Regions from separate parts of the Methylobacterium sp. SD274 genome, predicted to be linked through region 1. Evidence: predicted binding sites of a transcription regulator. Region 1 holds the regulator's gene; the other holds the start of a gene.
What was found. The regulator LexA, encoded in region 1, represses DNA repair genes until DNA is damaged. The targets are predictions, from matches to a motif close to TGTTCNNNNTGTGTTCNG.

Region 1 (5,597 bases):
ATCAGCATCGGATCGCCCGAACGCGAGGCGTCGCATGGCCGGTCGACACGGGAAGAATACAACTCCTTCCTTCATGGTAATCGGAAGTCTGCTCTTCGAACCGTAGCGAGGAAAGCGCCACTCAGCTTATGTTAAGAGCTTTGAGCGGGCCGAGGCATTCCTTGTATTTCAAACGCGAGTTTGGCATGCTTCACACCAAGTGTGCTCGCCCGCGTGTGCGAGTTTAAATTATTCTAGGTGGCATGAAAAATGGTTAAAACCGACACATTTCAAGTAAAGCCTATCGTTGCGACTTCAAGCTTGCGTGCATTGGCTTATGACGCGCTCAAAGAAGCAATCACGAACATGAACATTTATAATCAGCGTGAAGAGGTTCGCCTGGATGAGCGAAAGCTGTCCTTGAACCTTGGCGTGAGCCGCACCCCTGTGCGCGAAGCGCTGACGGTATTGGAGCAGGAAGGCTTCGTGCGGTTCGAGGCCCGTCGTGGTGTCTTCGTCATCAAGAAGTCGAAGAAAGAAATTGTCAGCATGATCCAGGCTTGGTCTGCCTTGGAGAGCATGGCTGCGCGCCTCGCCTGCGAGCGGGCCACCGACGAACAACTTCACTGCCTGCGTGAGCACTTTCCAGAATTCTATGAAGGGCGCCCGTCGGATCATCTCGACGAGTATTCGGAAGCCAACATTCGCTTCCACCAGAAGATCATTTCGCTCGGCCAGTGCGACGTGATCAAAGACATCACCAGCAACCTGCTGATGCATGTCCGCGGTATTCGCAACACCGCGCTGCGTCAGGGGGAACGCGCGGCCAATTCGATCAAGGAACACGTGGCGATCATCAAGGCATTGGAAGCGCGGGATGCAGATCTGGCGGAACGCCTCGTGCGCGAGCACGGCCTCGGCCTCGCCAGCCATGTCGAGAAATATGGTGACTATCTCGACTGATCGACGCTGCCGCCAGAGTACCCGCCACATCGCATGGCTCCCCGGCCGTCGGTGACCGACTAAGTCATCGGCGGGGACCGGGCGCGCGGTTCCGCCGGACACCGTGAAGGCCCACCTTACAGGGGCAGGATAAGCCTCCACGGCACGAAGCCCCTTCGGATGATTGAAGGGCCCGGCGGGTGATACCGGCGGACGCCAAGCCGGCCCGCGGTAAGGCGCCTTGAGCGGAACATTGCGCCTCAGGAACAAACTCTACCACCGGGTTAACGGAACCCTTGCAGAACACTTGCGGAACGTCTACCGTGTTCGTGTTTTGTTTCAGCGGCGTTAGTCGCGGCCATTGGCTTCAGTGGAAGAGTGATCTGTATGTTGACGCGTAAGCAGCTGGATCTTCTCCAATTCATCCAACAACGGATGCAGGAGAGTGGCGTCCCGCCCTCCTTCGACGAGATGAAGGACGCCCTCGATCTCAAATCGAAGTCGGGGATCCACCGGTTGATCACGGCCCTCGAAGAGCGCGGATTTCTGCGTCGTTTGCCGAATCGCGCCAGGGCGATCGAAGTGATCCGGATGCCTGAGAGCCTGACCGGTGCACTGGCGCCGAAGCCCGCTCCCGCCGGTGAAGTTCGCCGCTTCACGCCGAGCGTAGTCGAAGGCGGTCGGTCCAAGGCGATGCCGTCCCTGCGCCAGCCAACGACCCAGGCCCAGGACGAGAGCGGAAGGTCGATCACGATCCCGGTCATGGGACGGATCGCGGCGGGCACGCCGATCTCCGCCATACAGAACCAGAGCCATTCCGTGACGCTATCACCGGACTTCCTGGCCGGCGGCGAACATTACGCGCTGGAGGTCCGTGGCGATTCGATGATCGAAGCGGGTATCCTCGACGGTGATCTTGTCGTGATCAAGAAGCAGGACACTGCGAATACGGGCGACATCATCGTTGCCCTCATCGACGATGAAGAGGCCACATTGAAGCGCCTGCGTCGCCGCGGTTCCTCCATCGCTCTGGAAGCGGCAAACCCAGCCTACGAGACGAGGGTTCTGGGTCCGGATCGTGTTCAGATCCAGGGGCGGCTCGTCAGCCTGGTCCGTCGTTACTGAAGCCCGTCCGACTGCGTTTCGGATGACGGATCGCCGTCGTCGCCCTCGGGTTTTATGGGTTTCGGACTTGGTCCCGATTCCTTCGGAGGCGAAGGGGACGGCGTGACGACGGCGACCGCCCGCCGCCATGGCGGACGAGAATGAGGTTGGTGGGCGGACGTGACCTGCGGTCCTTCGGGGCCGAAACGGATGGTGGTGGCGCCGCGTAGAGCCAGGTATGCGCGATCGATGACGAAGCCGGCCCGGCAGTCTTTGGGTGCGTCACGGCGGGCGATGATCACACTCGCCCGTTCGCAATCCTCCGCGAAGGCCCGCTTGTCCTTGACGAGGGCGACGATCCGACCCGGCCCTAACTCGACGACGCATCCGCCGGTATCGCATCGGCTTCTCGGCGAGGCTGCGACGGCGGCGACCTTCCGCGAATCGCCATCCGCCTTGAGCCATTGTTCGAGGACGAAGGCCGGCGGGCTGCCGAGAATGCTCAATCGGCCGTCCCCGTCGCGGAAGGCTGCACCGCCACCCTCACGGTCGATGTAGACGTCGTAACGCGGCGGCATGGTAGCGAGCACGACACCGAGAGCGGCCGGAGCAAGGCCGATCCAGCGTAAGCTCGAGACGGGAAGTGTCAGCAGGAGCAGGGCGAGAGCAAGCAGGCAGAGTGCCGTGCTGCCATAGGCCGGGACGACGAGGGTGGCGTGTCCGAACCCGCTGATCCAGCCGGAGATCGTGAGCATCCCGCGTACGGCGAGCCCCATCGCCCACCAGACCGGCTGGTCCAGTGCGAAGGGATAGGCGAGGATCCCAAGAACCGCCGCCGGCATCACCGCCAGGGAGACGAGGGGCAAGGTCAGGGCATTGCCGACGATGCCGAAGGGCTGGACGGTCTGGAAATGATAGGTCGCGAAGGGCGCCGTGGCGATCTGGGCGATCAAGGTCGTCGCCAGTGTGCCAAGGACCGCGACAGCCAGAAACCGCCAGGTTCGGGCCAAGAGGCCCGCACCTTCGCGTGGCGGCATCCAGCGATTGAGCGCGCCGGCGCAAGCGATGAGGCCGGCAACCGCGCCGAAGGACATCTGAAAGCTCGGTTCGAGAATCCCGTCCGGCTCTCGCGCGAGGGCGATGAGGGCAGCGAGCGCGAGGTTCCGCATGCTCAAAGCCGGGCGATCCACCAGGATCGCGCCGAGCATCACCAACGTCATGATGAGCGAGCGTTCGGCAGCGATATCCCAGCCCGAGAAGACGCAATAGGCCGTGACACCCACCATGGCGAAACCGGCGGCGATCTTCTTGATCGGCCAAACCAGGGCGAGCCCCGGAACGAGGGCGAGCAGCGCGCGGACGAGCCAGAACACGACGCCGGCTGCGAGCACCATGTGGAGGCCGGAAATCGAGACGACGTGGTAGATTCCCGCCGCACGCAGAACCTCGTTGGTCTCGGCATTAATGAGGCCGCGCTTTCCCGTTACCAGGGCGGCGGCCACCGCGCCGGCCTGCCCGCCATTGGCGTCGGTGATGCGCCGGGTCAGCGCGTTGCGGGCGTCGTCTACGGCGGCTGCCAGCGCTACCGAGCGGGGCAAAGGCCTGGGCGGAGGCTTGACGTCGATCTTGCCTATCAGGGAACCGACGGCACCGATCCCGCGAAAATAGGCATCCCGGGCGAAATCATATCCGCCGGGGCGGGCCGCGTCGGGCGGCGGCAGGAGCCGTGCCGTCGCCGAAATGAAATCGCCCGGCTTCAGCGCGAGGGCCTTCTTGTAGGAAACGCGGACCCGCGTGGGCCGGCGGTCCGGCGGGAGGTTGCCGAAACTTTCCACGAGAACGATCAGGCGGGCGCCGACTTCCCGTTCGTCGAGGGCTTCCACCAATCCGGTGAGCGGGGCAATCGTCGTCCGGGCCAGGACGGGTGCCGCTACGACCTGCATCCTCAGAGTGGCGGCCGCGAAGCCCAGGAAGGCTGCGGCAAGTCCGAGAACCAATGCCAAGGCCACGGGCCTCGAACCGAGGCGAAGTGCGAGGGCAGAGAGTGCGGACGCGACGAGGAGGGGTGCTGCCAGCGCCGGCTGACCATCCGTGGCGGTGAAACAGACGAGGATGCCAAAACCGAACGTGACGGCAAGCCAGGGAGACAGGCGCCTCTGTTCGGATTCCTGAACCAGCCCGTCGACGATCCAGCGTCTAATCGCGCCGATCAGGATCGCGGGTGAGCGTGACGAGGCCGAGGCAGCACCCGTCGCACCCGCGGCTCGCGCATTGGCCTGCGCCATCTCCGGCTGCGTCTCTCCTCACGGCTCGCGAAGTGCGAGAGATGCCGCCCGCGCGAAATCGTCCCCGTTTCGCGACTCGGCGCCACGCTTTCTTAACGTCATCGAAAACGCATGCTACATGCGCCGATCCGGGCCGGTCGATCCGCCCTCTCACTTCACGCACAAGTTTAACCGCCCGATGTCGTCACCCGTCGTTACGCGCTTTGCCCCCTCCCCTACGGGGTACCTGCATATCGGGGGAGCGCGCACGGCGCTCTTCAACTGGCTCTATGCCCGTCATTTCGGCGGCAGAATGCTGCTGCGCATCGAGGATACCGACCGGGAGCGCTCGACCCAGGGCGCCATCGATGCGATTCTCGACGGGCTCCGCTGGCTCGGGCTCGATTGGGATGGGGACGTCGTCTACCAGTTCGCCCGCGCCGCGCGGCACCGCGAGGTAGCGGAAAGCCTGCTCGCTTCGGGCAACGCCTATCATTGCTACGCGACGCCGGACGAACTCACCGCCATGCGCGAAGCCGCGCGGGCCGAGGGACGTCCCATGCGCTATGACGGGCGTTGGCGCGACCGCGATCCTTCGGAGGCACCGGCGGGCGTGAAGCCGGTCATCCGCCTGCGCGCCCCATCCGAGGGCGAGACGGTGGTGGAGGATCAGGTTCAGGGCCGCGTGACCTGGGCCAACAAGGATCTCGACGACCTCGTCCTGCTCCGCTCCGACGGCAATCCGACCTACATGCTCGCGGTCGTCGTCGACGATCACGACATGGGCGTCACCCATGTGATCCGTGGCGACGACCACCTCACGAACGCCGCACGGCAGGGCCAGATCTATGATGCGCTCGGTTGGTCCGCGCCCATCATGGCCCATATCCCGCTCATCCACGGTGCTGACGGCGCCAAGCTCTCGAAGCGCCACGGCGCGCTCGGGGTCGATGCTTATCGCGACCTCGGCTACCTGCCCGCCGCCTTGCGCAACTACCTCGTCCGCCTCGGCTGGAGCCATGGCGACCAGGAGGTGTTCTCGACGGAGGAGATGATCGCTGCCTTCGATCTCAAGTCGATCGGACGCTCAGCTGCCCGTTTCGACTTCGCCAAGCTCGAGAACCTCAATGGGCTCTACATCCGCGGCGCGGAGGATGCCGTGCTGATCGATGCGATCGAGACGATCCTGCCGGCCCTCGCCGCCGATCGCGGTTTGCCCACGACACTATCCCCCGAGCTTCGTGACAAGCTGCGGGCGGCGATGCCCGGCCTGAAGGAACGCGCCAAGACTCTGGTCGAGCTTCTCGA
Region 2 (5,597 bases), on a different contig from region 1:
TCGGCCTGGCCGCGATGGGATCAAGAGGCTGCCGCCATGTTCAACCTGTTCGATCTCTTGCAGGCGCAGGGCGGCATGGACCCCAATGGTTTCCTGGGCGCCAACGGTTTCGGCCAGCAATTCGGATTGTCGCCGGACCAGACCCGTCGGGCCATGGAAGCGCTGATGCCGGCCCTGACGCTCGGCCTCCAGCGCAACGCCGCCGCCGATCCCACCGGCTTCACCCAGATGTTCAGCTTCATGGACCCGGCCGCGCTCACCGCCCCGCAGGCCAAGCCGCAGATGGATGCCATGATGCGCCAGCTCTTCGGCTCGCAGCATCTGAGCCAGGCCGTCCTGCAACAGGCGGCTGCGGTGAGCGGCGTGGCGACGCCCGCCCTCCGGCAGATGCTGCCGCTCATGGCCGGCATGGTCGTGGCGGGGATCGTCCACGTGATGATGAATCCGGGGCAGCCCGCTCCCCAGCCCGCGCCTCTCCCGCCCTCGCCCTTCGGCATCCCGACCCATCCCTATTGGACCGAGATGATGAACGGCTTCATGAAAGCGAGCGGTGCGATGCTGTCTTCGCCGATGCAGGCAGGCCCCCCTGCTCGCACCGCCCCGGCACAGAAGAGCCTGCCGCCCGCACGCCTGTTCCCGGCGGCCCGACCGGCGCAGGATTCCACCTCCGCGCCCGAATCCCGTCAGGCCTCGGCCGGCGCGCAGCAAGGTGCTGCGCTGAACCCGTTCGATCTGTTGCAGCAGATGTTTCAGTCCGGGCTGGAGGTTCAGCAGGAAAACGCCAGGACGATGCAGAGCCTGTTCGACAGCCTGTGGCGTGACGGCATGGCGTCCGTGGGCCCGTCGAAAGCCAACAACCCGACGCCGAACCGGCCCGGCCAGACGCGGCGCTGAAGCCGGCGCCGTCCGAGACGCGCGGGGCACGAACCCTCAAATACTCCGGGTGAAGGCCTGCGCGACAGATTCGTAAAGCTCGCGGACCCGGTTGGTGTAATTCAGCAGCGCCGTGACGATCCCCAGGACGATCACGCTGGCAATCAGCGCATATTCGATCGCGGACGTCCCGCTTGTATCTCCGGCGAACCGCGAAGCGCTTCGTGAAAGACGGGACGAAGGGCCAGCCGAGGACGCGATCGGCTTGGCGACCGTAGATGTCACATGGTTTTTTTCAGAAATCGTCATCGAGCGAGGCGATCCCTGAAGAAGCAGCGCCCGCCTTCCTACGACGAAAATCATTGCCGACGGTTTAAACAAATACCGGCGAAACGCCGTCGGACTTCCAATGGGTACGTGCCCCTCCGCCACCGCGAGCAGGGGCTCGACATCCGGTTCGATGTCCCACGATCCGGCAGCGACGGCCCGGCGCTTTCACCGCTCACATCGTCATTCCGCGTCACCGGGTTGCCCGGCCCCGAAGGGCCGAGCCAAAGGCGCGCTAGACATCACTATGCAGGACGAGACGGATCGGGTCTCGCCCTATCGAAAACGCGTGCCGCAAGCCCGCGACCGGGGCTGCCGTCCATCAAGCTTTTCCGGATTCCTTGCGCAGCGCGTCGATCCGTTTGGAGGCCTCGGCCTTGTCCAGATCCGGCTCGAACGAGTCGGGTGATTTCGCCTCCTCCGACAGGGTCTTGAGATAGGAAGCCTGCGCGCCGGTCATCGGCTCGTCGCCCGTGGTCCATTCACTCGGATCCTTGATCCGGTTCGATGCATCGCCACCCGCCGTCTTCGGGTTCTCGTTCTCGTCCGTCGCCTGCTTCTTCGTCATCGCTCGACCTCGTTCATGAATTGTTCTCTCCATAACGAGGCGGTCGCCGATGAGTTCCGAACCCTGACTATCCCCGGGATGCGGGGTGTAAGCCTCACTCCGCCACGATCCTTCGTTCCGGCAACCGGCGGCCATATCGTTGGTGCCCCGCTAGAGCTGCGCCCGACCACGTTGGGTCGGGACACATCTCCAGGCCTTTGTTTTGCCGCGCTCTTTTTCGCCGAACCGGGATCCACTTCGGCGGAGAGCGCTCTAGCCCGGCAGAAGTCCCGCCTGACGGTAAGTGTCGATCGCCGCATCGTAGGCGGAGAGATCCGACCGGCTTCTCGCCAGAAGTTGCGCGCCGGCGATGGCCGCGAAGATGCCCCAGGCTCTCGACGTGGCGGTCTCGGCGGTGACCGGGGATGCGGCGGTCAGCTGTCTGCCGATCCAGGCCACGTTCACCTCGGCGAAAGCTCGCACCTCCGCCTTCACGTCGTCCGGCAGGTCGTCGTGCTCGGCGGCCATCATGCTGCCGAGGCACATTCGGTTGTCATTCTGGAGCGCCGCGCGGAACGTGTCGGGGTAGCGCCGCAGACAGGCGACCGGATCCGGACATGCGTCCGATAGGGCCTCCAGGGCAGCGAACGCATCTTCCCGGTAGCGCCGCGCCACCGCCGCCCCCAGGGCAGCCTTGCCGGGGAAATAATAGTGGATGCTCGCCGCCTTGATTCCCACCTCCTCCGCGAGATCACGGAAGTTCAGGCCGCCATAGCCGCGTGCCTGCGCGGTCAGCCTTGCGGCGTTCAGGATCAGTTCCCGGGTGCTCTCACTCATCCTCCGCTTGTACACCTGCATTCTATCGATTGGCAGGTAGACGTTGACGTGTCGTCATCGACCTGCATGGTATATCTACCAACTGGCAGATAGAGAGCGTTGCCCATGAAAATCTACGACCGGGAGGCGGGTCCCCACCCCGCACGAATCCGCATCGTTCTCGCCGAGAAGGGGCTGGAGGAAAGGGTCGAGTTCGTCAGCATCGACCTCATGGCCGCCGAGCAGAAGCAGCCTGGTTTCCTGGCGATGAACCCGATTGGGAAGGTCCCGGTCCTCGAACTCGATGACGGAACGATCATCACCGAATCCACGGCGATCACGGAATATCTCGACAACCTGGACGGCCATCCGACCCTCACGGGTACGACACCGCGTGACAAAGGCGTCATCCACATGATGCAGCGGCGCGCCGAGATGATGCTGATCGATGCCGTCGACGATTATTTCCATTACGGCACCCCCGGCCTCGGCGGCGCGCTGCGGCCATGGCGGATGCCGGATTGGAGCGGGGCCAAAGAATGGGGGCAGCGGCGCGGCGCCTATGCCGTAGCCAACATGCCCTATTTCAACGATCTGCTGGCGAAGCAGCCCTTTCTCGCCGGAGAGGGCTTCTCGATGCCGGACATCACCTTGTTCGCCGGGCTGATGTTCGCCGAGATCGTCGGCCTGCCGATCGCCCCGGAACTCACCGCCCTTCACGACTGGCGCGGCAAGGTCGCCGATCGTCCGGCCGTGAAGAACCGCAGCGGACAGGTCCCGAGGCCGGAAGACCTGGCGCGATACGGCGACGCGGCTTAGGGCCTGTTCGGGCTGTTTTTCCAGGGCTTCGCCTCACCCTGCTGAGGTGCCGCGTAGCGGCCTCGAAGGAGCCTTCCAGGGATCGCGCGACCACTGGAGGCCTTCTTCGAGGCCCGCTGACGCGGGCACCTCAGGATGAGGAAATCTGCTGGGATGTTCGATTTCGGTTAGGATCGTCCGCTGAAAAATCCGAGCAGGCAGGTGTCTGGGAGCCGCAGGCTTCCACACCGGGACCGTCCATCGCGCCCGCCTGCGTGATGGACGGCGAGCCTCGTCACGAAGGACCAGCTCGATGTGAATCCCCGGTGAGCGAGGGCAAGGCGTCGTTCACGCCTCGTCCCCGCAAGCGCCCGCGACGTGGCCCCGCGAAGTGCGGTCCGAATTACGCCGCCACCGCCTTCGGCTGAACCTCGGCGGTGTAATCGTCCATGAGCGTCTTGGTCATGGCGGCCGGCGTGAAGCGGTAGGGACCGATTTCGGAGACCGGCGTCACTTCGGCAGCGGAGCCGGTGATGAAGCACTCGGAGAAGCCCTCCATCTCCTCGGGCTTGATCCGCCGCTCGATCACCTCGAAGCCACGCCGGTGGGCGAGGTCGATGACGGTCTGGCGGGTGATGCCGTTGAGGAAGCGGTCGGCGAGCGGGGTGTGGACCACGCCGTCCTTGATGAAGAAGATGTTCGCACCGGTGCATTCGGCGACGTAATCCTCCCAATCGAGCATCAGGGCGTCGGCATAGCCCTTGTTCTCGGCCCGGTGCTTCGAGATCGTGCAGATCATGTAGAGGCCCGCCGCCTTCGAGGCGGAGGGAATGGTCCGCGGATCGGGCCGGCGATAATCGGCCATGTCGAGGCGGATGCCCTTCATCTTGGTCTCGGGATCGAAATAGCTCGGCCATTCCCACGCGGCGACGGCGAGATGGATGGTGTTGTTCTGGGCCGAGACGCCCATCATCTCCGAACCGCGCCAGGCGACGGGACGCAGGTAAGCGTCGGTGAGGCCGCTGGTCTTGAGCACGAGTTCCTTGGCCGCTTCGATCTCGGTGACGCCGTAGGGAATCGTGAAATCGAGATACTGCGCCGAGCGGAGCAGGCGCTCGGCATGCTCGTGGCTCTTGAAGATCCGTCCACCATAGGCGCGCTCGCCCTCGAACACCGCTGAGCCGTAATGCAGGCCGTGGCTGAGCACGTGGATCTTGGCCTCGCGCCACGGCACCAGCACGCCATCGAACCAGATGGTGCCCTCGCGTTCGTCGAACGGGATCACGGACATGACGAATTCCTTGAATCCGCGGGCTCGCATCGTCGCGCCTGCGGGGTCGATCGATCGGGTTGGCGCGATGGCCAGGCAATGCCCCGCGCAGTATCCGCGGGGACGGAGGTCCGCAAGACGGCCGTTACGGCGAGCCGGCCCCGGGGAGGCTTGACGGGTATCAACGCCCCTGAGATATGTCAACAACACTGACGTATATTGAGGATGTCGCCGGACGTGACGCGCCAATCGACCCTGGCAACGAGCCCGCCCCCCATACCCCCGTCCGGGGAGGATGACGGGCTGGCGGATTCAGGTCTCGCGCCCGAAGGCGTGCGCGTATCCGACAACGGCATCACCAACGATCTCGTCGAACTGCTCTTTTTCGCCTACCGCGATTTCGTCGGCGATCCGGACCGGATGCTGGCCGAATACGGGTTCGGGCGGGCGCATCACCGGGTGCTCCATTTCGTCTACCACTATCCCGGCCTGACCATCGCCGAACTCCTCGACATCCTGCGGATCACGAAGCAGAGTCTGAACCGGGTTCTCAAGGATTTGATCGAACAGGGTCACATCGTGCAGAAGACCGGCCGGAGCGACCGCCGGCAGCGTCTGCTCTATTGTTCGGAGACGGGCGCCACCCTCACGGCCGAGCTGACGCGGGTGCAGGTACGGCGGGTCGCCCGCGCCATCGCGGACCCGGTGGGGGATGGTCCGAAGGACGCCCGGGACAAGAGCGGATTTGCAGCGGCACAGGGGTTTCTCATGGCGATGATCGAACCCGAAGAGCGCGCGGCGGTGACGAGCCTGATGGCGCGGCGCGCCCGGAGCCGTCGCTGACATGGCATCGCCGGAACTGAAGGTCCGCGCCGAGCTTCCCGACCACGCGCCGCATATCCTGGTAGTCGACGACGACAGGCGCGTGCGTGAATTGCTGTCGCGCTATCTCTACGAGCAGGGCTT

Region 2: IPV08_RS20260 (DUF3072 domain-containing protein) is a predicted target of LexA. The motif match lies at 1,779-1,796, and genes of this name have one in related genera.

The regions. Positions count from the first base shown of each region.
Region 1 is NZ_JADIJP010000021.1:80,446-86,042, reverse strand. It holds gene IPV08_RS17570 (GntR family transcriptional regulator) at 250-942, shown strand; gene lexA (transcriptional repressor LexA) at 1,309-2,046, shown strand; gene IPV08_RS17560 (ComEC/Rec2 family competence protein) at 2,040-4,310, opposite strand; gene gltX (glutamate--tRNA ligase) at 4,489-5,597, shown strand, end outside.
Region 2 is NZ_JADIJP010000029.1:46,196-51,792, forward strand. It holds gene IPV08_RS20250 (DUF937 domain-containing protein) at 37-894, shown strand; gene IPV08_RS20255 (hypothetical protein) at 931-1,182, opposite strand; gene IPV08_RS20260 (DUF3072 domain-containing protein) at 1,523-1,768, opposite strand; gene IPV08_RS20265 (TetR/AcrR family transcriptional regulator) at 2,021-2,584, opposite strand; gene IPV08_RS20270 (glutathione S-transferase family protein) at 2,690-3,382, shown strand; gene IPV08_RS20275 (branched-chain amino acid aminotransferase) at 3,765-4,652, opposite strand; gene IPV08_RS20280 (helix-turn-helix domain-containing protein) at 4,857-5,474, shown strand; gene IPV08_RS20285 (response regulator) at 5,476-5,597, shown strand, end outside.